DNA from 3 places in the Streptomyces sp. NPDC042346 genome. Region 1 is predicted to be linked to each of the others. Evidence: riboswitches for the same ligand, from Rfam matches in the RefSeq annotation. Region 1 holds a riboswitch; each other region holds the start of a gene.
The links. Region 1 has a riboswitch for cyclic di-AMP ahead of ACZ6K0_RS26890 (C40 family peptidase). Riboswitches for the same ligand answer to the same signal wherever they lie in the genome.

Region 1 (5,286 bases):
GATGCCAGACGTGGGCCCGGTCCAGGGCGAGGAGTTCGTCGTTACGCATTCGGCGCGAGGTCCGTACCGGCGCCCCGGCGGCGTACCGCCACCAGGTCCGTCCGCGCGGTGTTCGCCGCGGCCTCGGCCGCGGGAACCTCCGCGGCGGGCGCGTGACCGCCGCAGGGGCCGCAGCCCCCGCCGGCGGAGCCGCAGCCCGCGCCCTCCGCCGGAGCCTGCGAGCCACAGCCCGCGCCCTCCACCGAGCCGTGCGAACCGCAGCCGCCGGCCGCGACGGCGCCCGCCGCCGCGAGCGCGTCCGCCCGGTGCGCGGGCAGCGTCGTCGTGCCCGCGCCCTCCACCTCGAAGCCGGCGTCCGCGATCATGTCGAGGTCGGCCTGACCGGCCTGGCCCTCGCTCGTCAGGTAGTCGCCGAGGAAGATCGAGTTCGCGATGTTCAGCGCCAGCGGCTGCATCGAGCGCAGGTGCACCTCGCGCCCGCCCGCGATCCGCACCTCGACGTCCGGGCAGACGAACCGCACCATCGCGAGGATCCGCAGACAGCGCTGCGGGGTGAGGTTCCACTCCTTGGCGAGCGGCGTGCCCTCGAAGGGGATGAGGAAGTTGACCGGCACCGAGTCCGAGTCGAGGTCGCGCAGCGCGTACACGACGTCGACCAGGTCCTCGTCGGTCTCGCCCATGCCCGCGATCAGCCCGGAGCAGGCCGACAGACCGGCGGCGTGCGCCTTCTGCACGGTGTCGACCCGGTCCGCGTAGGTGTGGGTCTTGGTGATCCCCTCGTACGTCGCCTCGGACGTGTTGAGGTTGTGGTTGTACGCGTCGGCGCCGGCGTCCCGCAGCCGCTCCGCCTGGCCGTCCGAGAGCAGACCGAGGCAGGCGCACACCTCGACGCCCTCGTTCTGCTCCTTGATCGCCTCGATGGTCCTGCCGACGCGCTCGACGTCCCGGTCCGTCGGGCCGCGCCCGCTCGCCACCAGGCAGACCCGCTTGGCTCCGCCAGCGACACCCGCCGCGGCGGCCTGGGACGCCTCGTCCGGCTTCAGCCACGTGTACTTGAGGATCTCGGCCTTCGAGCCGAGCCGCTGCGAACAGTACGAGCAGTCCTCGGGGCACAGCCCCGACTTGAGGTTGACGAGGTAGTTGAGCTTCACCCGCCGCCCGAACCACTGACGGCGCACCTTGCCGGCCGCCGCCACCACATCGAGCAGCTCGTCGTCGGAGGTCGCCAGTACGGCGAGCGCTTCTTCACGGGTCGGCAGCTCGCGCCGCAGCCCCTTCTCCACCAGCGTGTTCAGCAGGTCCATAAGCGCTGATCCTTGCCTACCGCCCACCCCCGGGCCAAGGAGGATCCGAACAAACGCCCCCGAACGAGGTGTGTGGATGACCACATCCCGACCTCCGCATACTCCGGTTAGGGTCTGTGCGCTGCCTACAAAAGGATCGCCGCATGCCACAGGCCGACGACGCCAGGGCCGAGGGCCCGCGCCGGACCGCTTTCGACTGGACCGACGCAGAGGCGCGCCGCCGGGCGGCGGCCGGTCTCGTCCGTACGCTGCGGCCCCGGGCGGCCGAGTCGGAGCTCCTCGACCTGGCGAGCAACGACTACCTCGGCCTCACCCGCCGGCCGGAGGTCACCGAGGCGGCGGCCGAGGCCGCGCGGCGCTGGGGCGCGGGCGCCACCGGCTCGCGCCTCGTCACCGGCACGACCCGGCTGCACACCCGGCTCGAACGCGAACTCGCCGAGTTCTGCGGCTTCGAGGCGGCCCTCGTCCTCTCCTCCGGCTACGCCGCCAACCTGGCCGCGCTCACGGCCCTCGGCGGCCGGGACTCGCTGATCGTCTCGGACGCCTCCAACCACGCCTCGATCGTGGACGGCTGCCGGCTCGCGCGCGCCGAGACGGCCGTCGTCCCGCACGCCGACCCCGAGGCCGTACGCAAGACCCTGGAGGCGCGGCCGGAGCACCGGGCGCTCGTGGTCAGCGACTCCGTCTTCTCCGTCGACGGGGACAAGGCGCCGCTGCCGGAGCTCGCCGACGCCTGCCGGGCGCACGGCGCCGGGCTCGTCGTCGACGACGCCCACGGCTTCGGCGTCCTCGGCGACGGCGGCCGGGGCGCCCTGCACGAGGCCGGCCTGGCGGGCGACGAGGACGTCGTCGCCACCCTCACCCTCTCCAAGTCCCTCGGCAGCCAGGGCGGCGCGGTCCTCGGCCCGGCCCGGGTCGTCGAGCACCTCGTGAACACGGCGCGCACCTTCATCTTCGACACCGGGCTGGCCCCGGCAGCGGCGGGCGGCGCGCTCGCGAGCCTGCGTCTGATCGCCGGCGAACCGGCGCTCGCCGGCCGGGCACGGACCGTCGCCACCACCCTGTACGAGCTCCTCACGGCGGCCGGTCTGACCGCCGCGCGGCCGGACGCGGCCGTCGTCTCGGTGCGCGCCCCCTCGCCGGAGGCGGCGCTGCGCTGGGCGGCCGACTGCCGGGAACAGGGTCTGGCGGTCGGGTGCTTCCGGCCCCCGTCCGTGCCGGACGGCATCTCGCGGCTGCGGCTCACGGCCCGCGCCGATCTGACGGACGCCGAGCTCCAACGGGCGGTCGACACCATCCTGCGGACCGCGCCCGCCGCCGTCTGACCGGGTGAACTCCGCTACCCAAGAGCGTTTCCGGGGAGCAGAGTTCACCGCTTCGGGCGATAGATGCGCACATATCGTGGTGGAACGCCGGACGGGGCGGGACGATCGGAGCACTCTGACGCGAAGCGCAATCCGGGGTGGTGTCCCCGGCGGGAAAGGGACAGCGCCGCCATGGCAGACCATCAGGAAGCATCCGTCACTCTGCCGAGCGATCCCGCCTCGGTCCCCACGGCGCGGAGATACGTCGCGGACGTCCTGGGGGACTGGGGGCTCGACGGCGCCGCGGAGATCGCGGACTCCATCCGGCTGATCGTCTCGGAACTGGCCACCAATGCCGTGCAGCACACGTTCGGGCAGTCGCCGACCTTCACGATCGACCTCCGCCTGGAGCGGGAGGAGCGCCTGCACCTCGGCGTGACGGACAGCCATCCCCGCTGGCCCCGCCGTCTCCCGGCAGCGGTCCAGCAGGACAACGGGCGCGGCATGGTCATCATCCGCGTCCTCGCGGCGGAGGCCGGCGGCCGCCTCTCGGTCACTCCGACCGAGGAGGGCGGCAAGACGGTCTGGATCACCCTCCCGTGGACGGCGGCCCGGGTGGCCCCGGTGTAGGGCTCGTCCCCAGCGGGGGTGCGGCGGCGCCACCGCACCCCTCATCGGGCGTCAGCGCCCGGGTATCGTCACCGGACGCGGCCGTAGTAGACCTTCGACGACCAGATCTTGTCGAGCTTCACCCAGGAGCCCGTCTTGGGCGAGTGCCAGATCTTGCCGCTGCCGGCGTAGATGCCGACGTGGTAGACCCTCCCACCGGAGTGGAAGAAGACCAGGTCCCCCTTCTGCCGGCTGGCCGAGGAGATGTGCCGGGTCTTGTTGTACTGCTGCTGCGCGGTGCGGGGCAGCGACTTGCCCGCCTTCTTGTACGCGTAGAGCGTCAGACCGGAGCAGTCGAACCGGGTGGGTCCGGTGCTTCCGTACCGGTACGGCGATCCTTTCTTCGCGGCGGCGACGCTCAGTGCCTTGTTCGCGTGTGTCGTCGCTGCCTGGGCCTCCGTTGCCGCACCTGGGGCGAACAGCGTGCCGCCGACGGCGGCGAGGGTGAGAGCCGAGACGGCTCCGGCCCGGGACAGCAGGGACGGGACATGCATCTGCGCGGTCATGCGCAACCCTTCGTCAGCCGCCTGCGAAGGATGACCTGTCGGGTTCGGGCTGGCGAAGATGCCCGGCCGCGGCTGCGGCTTCACCCCAAGGAACGGCCTCGCTGGGACAGCGCGAACGTTCCGTACTGATTGGGTCCTCCACTCCTGCCGATCCACTCCTGTCGACCAGACGTCCGGGACAGCGGCAGGACTCGGCGTCCGCCCGGACCGCCCCGCCGCGGTGGCGGGGGCTTGTCGTCGACACGGATCTTGACCCACGACATGGGCGAAAACCGAGCTGAAACGGCGATATGTGAGGCTCCTCACGACTGATCCGTTCGGGTGGACAGCACCCCTTTGTGATCTTCGGAGGTTTGGCCGACGAGCCCCGTACCAGCGATGGAACGTTCGATTCCGCCAGATGCGTACACCTGTTGCGCAACTCGCCCGCTGCATATGTCGACTCGTCGACTACGCCGAACGGGGGAGGGTTTCTGCGGTGCGTGTCGGCCGACCGGACCTCGACACGACACGCGGATATGTCAACTCGCCCGAGTCCGGCGGACGGTGACGCGGTCCGCCCGGCGCTCCCCGTCCAACACCCTTAGGGCGCGCGCCAATGTGTCCGCGTGGACCTCGCTCTCGCCCCGTTTATGCATGAGCGTCAGCGCCTCGCGCAGGGCCTCCGCCCGCCCCACCAGGGCCTGGGCCGCGCGCAACGCCCCATAGGTATGCGTACCTCTGGATGGATTGATCTTTCCCAGGAGGTCGACGACTTCGAGGTACGCGTCGACGAGTTCACCCTCGGCCCGGGTCAGGGCCGGCAGTGGCGGCAGCTCGGGGACCACGGCCGGCTCACCGGGCCGTGCCGCCGGCGGCCGCGCGCCGGCTCGTGACGACGTGGTCGGCCAGGCCGTAGGTGACGGCCGCGGGTGCGTCCAGGACGGTCAGGCGGTCGATGTCGGCGTCGATCCGCTCCCGGTCCTGCCCGGTGTGTTCGACGAGCATCCCGGCGACCAGCTCGCGCAGGCGCAGCAACTCGGCCGCCTGGAGGTCGAGGTCGCTGAGCTGTCCCTGGAGGGGCTCGTCCAGGGTCGGCTGCCGGAGCGTGACCCGGGCGCCGGGCAGGATCAGGCGCTTGCCCGGGGTGCCGGCCGCGAGCAGGACGGCGGCGGTGGAGACGGCCTGGCCCAGGCAGGTGGTCTCCACGTCGCAGGAGAGCGTCCGCATCGTGTCGTAGATGGAGGTCATGGCGCTGATCGAGCCGCCGGGGGAGTTGATGTAGAGCGAGATGTCCTGCCCCGGGGCCGCGTGGTCGAGGTAGAGGAACTGGGCGATGGCGTCGTTGGCCGAGGTCTCGTCGACCGGCGTGCCGAGGAAGACGATCCGCGATTCGAGAAGCTTCGAGTACGGGTCGAGGGTCCGGGTCCCGAAGCTGGTCCGCTCCGTGAACTCGGGCAGAACGTAGCGAGCGTCCATGGCTGAGAGCCTCCATCGGTCTGTCTGTAAAAAATGTACAGGACG
Region 2 (5,286 bases), on a different contig from region 1:
CCCGCCACCACGGGCACCCCGACCGCTCCGGCGACGGGGGCCACCACGGGCACCCCGACCGCTCCGGGTACCGCCGGTACGCCGACGGACCCGACCACGCCGACGGGCGGCTCGACCACCCCGGCCACGCCCGATGCGTCCCTTACGCCCGTATCGCCCGAAACGCCGACAGGTGACACCTCGTCGGCCACGCCCGGCACCGGCAAGCACCGGGGCGAGGCGGCCCCGGAGGAAACCGGCAAGACGGACACCTCGGCTGAATCCGGCCGACACGCCTCATCGACGGACGAGCTGGCGGAAAGCTCCGCCGCCACGCCCACGACTGACGCAATGAAGGATTCGGACACAACGGACAGTCAGGGTGCTTCGGGCGCGTACACCGTGCAGCCCGGTGACAACCTGTCCGAGATCGCGCAGGAGAACGAACTCCCCGGCGGATGGAACGCCCTCTACGACGCCAACCGCGGCACCGTGGGTGTCGACCCGGACCTCATCGTCCCTGGTCAGAGCCTTGACCTGACGATCGGTTCGGAGAAGAAGGCGGAGACGAAGGCCGGGTAGTTCGGGGGCGTATGTCCGGTTCTGGGTAAGTGAGACATGGGTCTCTTCGCCCCAACTGGCGTGTCACGTCCGCGAACTTTGCTCCCGTCACCTCTCACCTGCGCAAACACCCCCCGCCGGAAGGCAAGTAGGGGCGATATTTCCGCAATACGCCTCTTTGAACTTCCGGTGGGTCTGTGTCTACGGTCGTAACCGCTCGCCACCGCGGGCCCCGTCGACCGAAACGCCGAATCCTGCCGTCGGCCGATGGGAACAGTCGTCGCGTAAGCGCCGAAGGCAGGAGTGGGGGACCCAAGGTAAGTGCCGGTCCCGGCCGTTGAGACAGACGGCCGATGACCGGCTTGGGGTGAAGCCGCGTGCTAGGACACGCGGCCGGGCAACTTTCCGGCCCGAACCCGACAGCTCACCTCACAGGCGTCGGTGAGGAGAATCTCCATGCTGTTTTCCGGTAAGGGCAAACACCGTCGTCCCTCCAAGGCCACCCAGGTCGTCACCCTCGTCGGTGTCACGGGTGTCGCCGTCGCCGCCCCGCTGATGACCGCGGGCACCGCCTCGGCCGCCACGGTCTCCGAGTGGGACACCGTCGCCGCCTGTGAGTCCGGCGGCAACTGGGCCATCAACACCGGCAACGGCTACTACGGCGGCCTCCAGTTCTCGGCCTCCACCTGGGCCGCGTACGGCGGCACCGCCTACGCCTCGACCGCCAACCAGGCGTCGAAGTCCCAGCAGATCGCCATCGCCGAGAAGGTCCTCGCGGGCCAGGGCAAGGGCGCCTGGCCGTCCTGTGGCGTGGGCCTTTCCGGCGCCTCGTACGACGGCGGCTCCGCCGAGAGCGCGCCGCAGCAGGCCGCGCCCCAGCAGCAGACGCAGCAGCCGCGCCAGGAGCGGAAGGCCGAGCAGCCGACCACCCGCAGCGAGCAGCGCCAGGCCCCGAAGCAGTCGACGCAGCAGCACGCCGCGCCGAAGGCCGCCACCAAGAAGACGGTCACCACCCCGACCGGCAAGGTGGTCAAGAAGGGTGACGGCGAGTACAAGGTCGTCGCCGGCGACACCCTCAGCAAGATCGCCGAGGCGCACGGCGTCAAGGGCGGCTGGGCCAAGCTCTTCGAGCTGAACAAGGACGTCGTCGAGAACGCCGACCTCATCTACGTGGGCCAGCAGCTCCACCTCAAGTGAGCCCGGCGGCTCGGGTGAGTCCGGCGGCTCACCCGACCCAGACGACCCTCCCGCGGTGACCACCCCGGTCCGGCGCACTCTCCCCCGTGCGCGCCGGACCGGGGTTCCGTGCGTCCGGGGTTCCGTGCGTCCGGGGTTCCGTACATACGGGGTTCCGCGTCTACCGGGACCCTTTGGGGAGGACTTCGTAGTTACCGTCCAGTAGATCTGGGGTCCTTCGTCCCGAGATGCATGCCCTTGGGTCCTTTTTCGTCCCAGGGGGCGGGCGCACGGCCGACCGGACCCCCTGAGCCGGTTAGGCTCTTGTCGCAAGGCCGAGCGACCCTGCACCGGCCATGCGTCACATCCAGCGTCACATCCCAAAAAGGAGATGCTCGTGCCGTCCATCGACGTCGTCGTAGCCCGGGAAATCCTGGACTCCCGAGGCAACCCCACGGTCGAGGTCGAGGTCGGCCTCGACGACGGCAGCACCGGCCGTGCTGCTGTTCCGTCCGGCGCCTCCACCGGTGCGTTCGAGGCCATCGAGCTTCGCGACGGTGACCCGAACCGCTACCTGGGCAAGGGTGTCGAGAAGGCCGTCCTCGCCGTCATCGAGCAGATCGGCCCGGAGCTCGTCGGCTACGACGCCACCGAGCAGCGCCTGATCGACCAGGCCATGTTCGACCTGGACGCCACGGAGAACAAGGGCTCGCTCGGCGCCAACGCCATCCTCGGCGTCTCCCTCGCCGTCGCGCACGCCGCGGCCGAGGCCTCCGACCTCCCGCTCTTCCGCTACCTCGGCGGCCCGAACGCGCACCTGCTGCCCGTTCCGATGATGAACATCCTCAACGGTGGGTCGCACGCCGACTCCAACGTGGACATCCAGGAGTTCATGATCGCCCCGATCGGCGCGGAGTCCTTCTCCGAGGCCCTCCGCTGGGGTGCCGAGATCTACCACACGCTCAAGGGCGTGCTGAAGCGCAAGGGCCTCTCCACCGGCCTCGGCGACGAGGGCGGCTTCGCCCCGAACCTCGAGTCGAACCGCGCGGCCCTCGACCTCATCATCGAGGCCATCAAGGAGGCCGGCTACACCCCGGGCTCCGACGTCGCGCTCGCGCTCGACGTCGCCGCGTCCGAGTTCTACAAGGACGGCACGTACGAGTTCGAGGGCAAGTCCCGCTCGGCCGCCGAGATGACCGAGTACTACGAGGAGCTCGTCTCCGCGTACCCGATGGTCTCCATCGAGGACCCGCTGTACGAGGACGACTGGGCCGGCTGGAAGGTCCTCACCGACAAGCTGGGCGCCAAGGTCCAGATCGTCGGCGACGACCTCTTCGTCACCAACCCGGAGCGCCTCGCCCGCGGCATCGAGGAGGGCACCGCCAACGCCCTCCTGGTCAAGGTCAACCAGATCGGCTCGCTGACCGAGACCCTGGACGCCGTCGAGCTCGCCCAGCGCAACGGCTTCAAGTGCATGATGTCCCACCGCTCCGGCGAGACCGAGGACGTCACCATCGCCGACCTCGCCGTCGCCGTGAACTGCGGTCAGATCAAGACCGGTGCCCCGGCCCGCTCGGACCGCGTCGCCAAGTACAACCAGCTCCTGCGCATCGAGGAGATCCTCGACGACGCCGCGGTCTACGCCGGCCGCAGCGCCTTCCCGCGCTTCAAGGGCTGAGCCTCTCCGTAGGGCAGCTTCCGTACGTCCCCGTACTCGGTCCCGTACCGTGTGCGGGGACGTACGCATGAACAGGGGAGGCGACACGACATGGCCGCGAAGGACCGGGACCGGTTCTCGACCGCGACCCGGATCAGACTGCTCGGCGAGCAGACAGCCGCCCGTGTCTACCGCTCCCAGACCCGCCGGCAGGCCCGCCGCTCCCGGCTCACCGGCCGCGCGGCCTTCCTCGCGCTCGTCGTCTGCTCCCTCGTCGTGGCGCTCGCCTACCCGATGCGGAGCTACGTCTCCCAGCAGGGCGAGATCGCCGACCAGGAGCGCCGGGCGGCCGAGGCCGCACGCCGGGTCGAGGAGCTGCGGGACGAGAAGGCCCGCCTCCAGGACCCGTCCTACGTCCGCCGGCTCGCCCGCGAGCACCTGCACTACGTGCGGCCCGGCGAGACCGGCTTCACCGTGAACGACCCCGACGCGGAGCAGCGGCCCCGCGCCGACCAGGGAGCGGCGGAACGCCCCTGGTACGACAACCTCTGGGACGGCGTCGACCACGCCGACCGTCCCTGACCCCTCCTCCGCGACACACGAGCAAGGCAACCGAAAAAACATGGAAACGCCCCCTCCGCAGACCGAACGCACCGAGCCCACCGAGAAGGACATCGCCGCCTTCGAGCTCCAGCTCGGCCGGCCGCCCCGCGGCCTGCGCGCCATCGCGCACCGCTGCCCGTGCGGCAACCCGGACGTCGTCGAGACCGCGCCCCGGCTCCCTGACGGCACGCCGTTCCCGACGACGTACTACCTGACCTGCCCCCGGGCGGCCTCGGCCATCGGCACCCTCGAGGCCAACGGGGTCATGAAGGAGATGCAGGCCCGGCTCGCCACCGACCCGGAGCTGGCCGCCGCCTACCGGGCCGCGCACGAGGACTACATCGCCCGCCGTGACGCGATCGACGTCCTGGAGGGCTTCCCGAGCGCCGGCGGCATGCCGGACCGGGTCAAGTGCCTGCACGTCCTCGTCGGCCACTCGCTGGCCGCCGGACCGGGCGTCAACCCGTTCGGCGACGAGGCGCTCGCGATGCTGCCGGAGTGGTGGGCGAAGGGCGCCTGCGTCACGCCGTGCGCCGACAAGGAAGAGGAGAAGGGCGAGTGACCCGGGTCGCCGGAATCGACTGCGGTACGAACTCCATCCGCCTCCTCGTCGCCGACGTCCACCCCGAGACGGGTGACCTCGTCGAGCTGGACCGGCGGATGACGATCGTCCGGCTCGGGCAGGGCGTCGACAAGACGGGCCGGCTCGCGCCCGAGGCGCTGGAGCGGACCTTCGCGGCCTGCCGCGTGTACGCCGAGGTCATCAAGGAGCTGGGTGCCGAGCGGCTCCGCTTCGTCGCCACCTCCGCCTCGCGCGACGCCGAGAACCGCGACGAGTTCGTGAACGGGGTCGTGGAGATCCTGGGCGTCGAGCCCGAGGTCATCACCGGCGACCAGGAGGCCGCGTTCTCCTTCACCGGCGCCACCGGAGAGCTGCACGGCCCGGAGACGTACCTCGTCGTGGACATCGGCGGCGGCTCGACCGAGTTCGTCACCGGCAACAAGCACGTCGAGGCCGCCCGCTCCGTCGACATCGGCTGCGTCCGGCTGACCGAGCGGCACGTCCGGCACGACCCGCCGACCGCCGAGGAGGTCGCCGCGATCCGCGCCGACGTCCGGGCCGCGCTCGACCTGGCCGCCGAGACCGTGCCGATCGGCTCGGCGGAGACCCTCGTCGGGCTCGCCGGCTCGGTCACCACCGTCGCCGCCATCGCCCTCGGGCTCACGGAGTACGACTCCGAGAAGATCCACCACTCCCGGATCTCCGCCGCTCAGGTCGCCGAGGTGACCGACCGGCTCCTCGCCTCCAC
Region 3 (5,286 bases), on a different contig from region 1:
CGCCCGTATCTACGGTACGACGGTCTCCGAGCTCCTCGGCGAGACCCCGCCCGAGCGCGATCCCGTCGTCCGGGCCGGCCGCTCCGAGCCCGTCGAGGCCGACGGCTGGATCTACCGCCAGGCCGGCGGCGCCGGGCGAGCGCTCCAGTGCCTGCGCGTCCACGTGCCGTACGCCACCCGGGGCGACATCGTGCGCGTCCACCCCGGCGAGGAGTGGATCCACGTCCTGGAGGGACGGGTGCGGCTCGCGCTCGGCGACGCCGTCCACGTCCTCGATCCGGGGGACGGCGCGCACTTCGACTCGCTCACCCCGCACCGCATCGGCGCCGCCACGTCCGGCGGGGCCGAGCTGCTCTTCGTCCACACCCTGATGCAGAGTCCCGTCGCCGAGCTGTGTCTCGGCGACGGAACCCCGCACCGACGCTGACCCCACGTGCCCCTTCGTCAGAAAAGGACCGAGATGTCCGAGAAGTCACGACCTGTCACCGGCGAGGAGCGCGGGGAAGGCAAGTTCCCCAAGGGGCTGGTCCTCCGTCTCTTCGCGTACCTGATCGCCGGACACCTCTTCGCCGGTTTCCTCTACCTGCTCTTCGCGATGGGCGCGAAGAGCTAGGAGCGGTCCGCGCCTACGCCTCGACGAGGAAGCGCTCCCGCAGCCGCTCACGGGTCTCCGGGGCCAGCTTGAGCCCCTCGGTCAGGTAGGTCTCCACCGAGCCCCAGGTCGCGTCGATCGTCTCGAACGCGGCCCGCAGGTACTCCACCCGCGCGTCGAAGAGCGGGCTCAGCAGCTCCATCACCTCGGGCGACATCGCGTCCGCGGCGGTGGAGCTGCGGCGCACCTTGTAGCGGCGGTGCGGGTCGTTCGACTTCACGTAGTCGGCCTCGATCGCCTCGCGCTCGACGTCGAGGGCGAGCAGTGTGATCGCGATGGAGAGGCCGGCGCGGTCCTTGCCCGCGGCGCAGTGCATCAGGGCCGGGACGCTCTCCTCCGCCATGGAGTGCAGGATCCGGCTGTGCTCCGAGGTCCGCTCGACGATCATCTTGCGGTACGAGTCGGACATCCGGGCGGCCGCCTTGCCGTCGCCCAGGATCTCCCGCAGCTGGGCGATGTCGCCGTCGCGCACCAGCTTCCAGAACTCCTTGCCGTCGGCCGGGTCGTTGAGCGGTATGTTCACGTTCCGCACGCCGGGGAGCTCGACGTCCGCGCCCTCGACCTTGCGGTCGGCCTCGTTGCGGAAGTCGAAGACGGTGTGCAGGCCGAGCGAGGCGAGGAAGGCGGCGTCCGCCTCGGTGGCGTGGGCGAGGTGGCCGCTGCGGAAGAGGCGCCCGGGTCGCACGGCGCGCCCGTCCGTCGTCGGCAGGCCGCCCACGTCCCGGAAGTTGCGGACCTCGGCCAGCTCGGGTTCGTTCGCTTCGGTGGGCGGGACCTGCGGCAGCTGCTGCGTCACGGATGCTCCTGGGGGTCGACGTTCGGGGGCCCGATGCGAGATCGGTGCCTAGGACAATCATCCAGGTGGGAGGGGGTCTGCGCACCCCCTCGGACGGGAATGGGCGATCTGTCCGAAATGAGGGGTAAGGGAGAACGCGCCCTGTTTGCAGGTGAGATGGGCCGAGCCGCGTGAGCAGGGTCATAGAAGTGACGGATCGTGGCCGAAGGCCCCCGGCAATTGCCGTACGGAAAAAGGAAATCGAAGGACCGTCATCGACGGAGGGTGACCGGAATTCCGCCCGGAATGCGGCCCGTGTAATGCCGGGGGAAATCTGCGGCTTGTTCGCTCCGACCCCGCTCGTCTAGCGTCACCGTCAATCCGGTCGGACCGCCGAATCCTGCCACCGTCCGGAATCCGCACTCATCCCATGCGTGGCAGGAGCGGGGGACCCAGGAAGTACGCCGGTCCCGCGACACAGGACGGCTCGGGGTGAAGCCGCGTGAGAACGCGGCCGGGCATCTCCAGTCCGAACCCGACAGCTCACCTCGTAGGCGCCGGAGAGGAATTCGCCATGCCCGCGAAGGGTAAGCACCGCCGTACCAGGACCAACCCGCTCACGCGTGGACTCGTCGCCGCCGGTACCGGAGGCGCCGTCGTCGCGCTTCCGCTCCTCGGCGCCACCGGGGCCCACGCCGCCGAGCAGGCCGCCCCGGCCGCCGTCCCCGCCCAGGCCGTCAGCGCCGCCGCCCAGGTGAAGGCGCCCGCCGCCCTCCAGGCCGCGCCGACCGCCGCCGCGAAGGCCGCGCCGAAGACGTACTCCGTCGTCAGCGGCGACTACCTGTCGAAGATCGCCGGCGAGCACCACCTCGCGGGCGGCTGGCAGAAGCTGTACCAGGACAACCGCCAGGTCGTCGGCGAGAACCCCTCGCTGATCCTGCCCGGCATGAAGCTCACCCTCGGCGCCAAGAACACCGCGCACGCCGCCCCCAAGCACGTCGCCCCGAAGAGCGCCGCGCCCAAGGCCGCCGCCGAGAGCACGCAGAGCTCCGAGAAGAACGGCGACACCTCGCGCGCCTCGCGCAGCAGCCAGCGCTCCGCCGCCCCGGCCGCCGCCTCCGCCGAGTCGCAGAGCTCGCAGTCCTCGCAGACGTCTCAGTCGTCTCAGTCGTCTCAGTCGGCGGGTGCCGATACCTCCGCGTCCGGCTGGGTCACGCCCGTCGCCGGCGGCGGCTTCTCCACCCCGTACCGCGCCTCCGGCTCCATGTGGTCCTCCGGCTACCACACCGGTGTCGACTTCATCGCCTCCTCCGGCACCACCGTCCGCGCCGTCGGCGCCGGCACGGTCGTCTCCGCCGGCTGGAGCGGCGCCTACGGCAACGAGGTCGTCATCCAGCACGCCGACGGCAACTACTCGCAGTACGCCCACCTCTCCTCCCTCTCCGTCTCGTCCGGCCAGACCGTCAGCGGCGGCCAGCAGATCGGCCTCTCCGGCTCGACCGGCAACTCCACCGGCCCGCACCTGCACTTCGAGATCCGTACCTCCCCGAACTACGGCTCCGACGTCGACCCGCTGGCCTACCTGCGCCAGCACGGCGTCTCCGTCTGACACGCACGCTCCCCGGCGGCCCGGCACACCTGTGCCGGGCCGCCGGCGTATTCCGGCTTGGGAGAATCTTTATCGGTGGCATATGTCACCCGACGTCAACCCTTCCTTACGGTCGCGTAGGTCACATCCGAAAGGGAAGGATGTGCTCCCGTGGCAGACGATTCGAGATCAAGAGACAAGAACGCATTCGGGTCGTACGCGGCGATCGGTGACAGCTTCACCGAGGGTGTCGGAGACCCCGGACCCGACGGGACGTACGTCGGCTGGGCGGACCGCTTCGCGGTCCTGCTCGCCGACGAGCTGCCGGAGCACGACGACTTCCGCTACGCCAACCTGGCCGTACGCGGGCGACTGCTCGACCAGATCGTGGCGGAACAGGTCCCCCGGGCGAAGGAACTCGCCCCCGACCTGGTGACCTTCTGTGCCGGCGGCAACGACATCATCCGGCCCGGCACGGACCCCGACGACGTGGCCGAGCGCTTCGAGCGCGCCGTCGCGGACCTGACCTCCGCCGTCGGCACGGTCATGGTGACCACCGGCTTCGACACCCGCGACATCCCCGTGCTCCGGCATCTGCGCGGGAAGATCGCCACGTACACCGCCCACGTCCGGTCCATCGCGGACCGCTACGACTGCCCGGTCCTCGACCTGTGGTCCCTCAAGTCCGTGCAGGACCGGCGGGCCTGGGACGACGACCGGCTGCACCTCTCGCCCGACGGCCACACCCGCGTCGCCCTGCGCGCCGCCCAGGTCCTCGGCCTGCCGGTGCCCGCCGACCCGGACCAGGCGTGGCCGCCGCGCCCCCCGCGCGGCACGCTGGAGGTGCGCCGCGACGACATCCACTGGGCCAAGGAGTACCTCGTGCCCTGGATCGGGCGCAGGCTGCGCGGCGAGAGCTCGGGCGACCACGTCGAGGCCAAGCGCCCCGACCTCATGCCTCTCTGAGCAGCGACGGGCCGCCGGCCGGGATCCGCTCCAGGACCCCGCCGGCGAACACGTCGTACAGCGGCAGCGTCTCCAGGTGGACGTAGCCGATGTGACAGTCGCAGACGCCGAGGGGGCAGGCCCGGGGACGCAGGGCGGCGCGGTACGAACCGTCGTACAGGTTGCCCAGCTCCGCCTTGACGAAGTGGCAGCGCCGTACCGTCCCCTCGCCGTCCACCGAGATCACCGACTCGCCCGTACGGCACGGCAGCCCCGCCGAGCGGTGCGGCCGTCTGCTGTAAGGGAAGAGCGGATCGATCCCCGTCCACTCCTCGGCCTCCGCGTCCGTGTACGTGTGCCCCTCGGCCGCGTTCACCCAGAGGTAGACGTGCGGCGGCAGGTCGGCGCGCAGCCGGCGGGCGTCGTCCCGGTGCTCGGGCAGGCCGACCACACCGACGCTGAACCGGATGCCCCCGTCCGTCAGCTCGCGGCACTTGCCGAGGAAACGCTCGTACGGCGTCTGGCCCGGGTGGTACGTGCACCACAGGGCGACGCTCGCCGGGTCCGCCTCCGCCAGCCAGTCCGTCCGGCAGCTCAGATTCGTCTGGATCGCCACCCGCTCGACGTGCGGCAGTCGCGACAGGTCGACGAGCGCCCGCCGGTACCAGGAGCGCACGAGACCCTCGCCCCACGGGGTGAAGAGGATCCGCAGCCGGTCGCCGGTCTGCCCGGCGGCCCACCCGGTGAACCGGTCGAGCGCGGCCCGGTCCGCGCGCAGCTGCTCGCGGCTGTCCCGGCGCTTGGCGAAGGGACAGTAGGGGCAGTCGAAGTCGCAGGAGGCGAGCGGGCCGCGGTAGAGCAGCGTCAGATCCATGCCCGCCCCTACTTCGGCTCGTACGCGGCCATGGCGGCCCGCACGTCGGGCGAGAACAGCTCCGGGCCGAGCCCGTCCGAGTACGCGAGCCCCTCAGGCGAGAGCCGGAGCAGCCCCGCGGGGGCGTCCGCGTCGAGCCAGCCGAGGGCCTCGAACCGGGCCAGCTCCACGGGGAAGTCCGTGAACGGCGAGGAGCCGAACCGCTCCTCGTAGCCGGTGACCGGCATGCCCTCCGCCTGGAGCAGCGACTGGAGCAGATGGCGGCGGCGGGCCTCCTCCGCGTCGACCCACCGGCCCACCTCGACGCGCGAGAAGTCCTCGGTCTCCGTGTAGGCGTCGATGATCGAGCGGATCTCGCGCATGTCGACGGCGTAGTCGAAGGAGTAGTGCAGCGCCGACGTGTACGAGCGGGCGCCGCAGCCCAGACCGATCATCCCGTCTGTCTGGCAGGC

Region 2: another riboswitch for cyclic di-AMP. It lies ahead of ACZ6K0_RS33360 (transglycosylase family protein); the one in region 1 lies ahead of ACZ6K0_RS26890 (C40 family peptidase).
Region 3: another riboswitch for cyclic di-AMP. It lies ahead of ACZ6K0_RS39840 (M23 family metallopeptidase); the one in region 1 lies ahead of ACZ6K0_RS26890 (C40 family peptidase).

The regions. Positions count from the first base shown of each region.
Region 1 is NZ_JBVJEH010000007.1:152,189-157,474, forward strand. Features, by position in the region: gene ACZ6K0_RS26870 (adenosylmethionine--8-amino-7-oxononanoate transaminase) at 1-49, opposite strand, end outside; gene bioB (biotin synthase BioB) at 42-1,304, opposite strand; gene ACZ6K0_RS26880 (8-amino-7-oxononanoate synthase) at 1,448-2,629, shown strand; gene ACZ6K0_RS26885 (ATP-binding protein) at 2,801-3,238, shown strand; gene ACZ6K0_RS26890 (C40 family peptidase) at 3,307-3,783, opposite strand; cyclic di-AMP (ydaO/yuaA leader) riboswitch at 3,787-3,965, opposite strand; gene ACZ6K0_RS26895 (hypothetical protein) at 4,305-4,610, opposite strand; gene ACZ6K0_RS26900 (ATP-dependent Clp protease proteolytic subunit) at 4,618-5,241, opposite strand.
Region 2 is NZ_JBVJEH010000010.1:342,648-347,933, forward strand. Features, by position in the region: gene ACZ6K0_RS33355 (transglycosylase family protein) at 1-561, shown strand, start outside; cyclic di-AMP (ydaO/yuaA leader) riboswitch at 820-993, shown strand; gene ACZ6K0_RS33360 (transglycosylase family protein) at 997-1,737, shown strand; gene eno (phosphopyruvate hydratase) at 2,108-3,394, shown strand; gene ACZ6K0_RS33370 (FtsB family cell division protein) at 3,485-3,955, shown strand; gene ACZ6K0_RS33375 (DUF501 domain-containing protein) at 3,996-4,538, shown strand; gene ACZ6K0_RS33380 (Ppx/GppA phosphatase family protein) at 4,535-5,286, shown strand, end outside.
Region 3 is NZ_JBVJEH010000014.1:249,859-255,144, reverse strand. Features, by position in the region: gene ACZ6K0_RS39855 (helix-turn-helix domain-containing protein) at 1-427, shown strand, start outside; gene ACZ6K0_RS39850 (DUF6126 family protein) at 461-613, shown strand; gene ACZ6K0_RS39845 (tyrosine-protein phosphatase) at 627-1,448, opposite strand; cyclic di-AMP (ydaO/yuaA leader) riboswitch at 1,836-1,997, shown strand; gene ACZ6K0_RS39840 (M23 family metallopeptidase) at 2,002-3,036, shown strand; gene ACZ6K0_RS39835 (SGNH/GDSL hydrolase family protein) at 3,187-3,981, shown strand; gene ACZ6K0_RS39830 (STM4011 family radical SAM protein) at 3,968-4,834, opposite strand; gene ACZ6K0_RS39825 (STM4012 family radical SAM protein) at 4,843-5,286, opposite strand, start outside.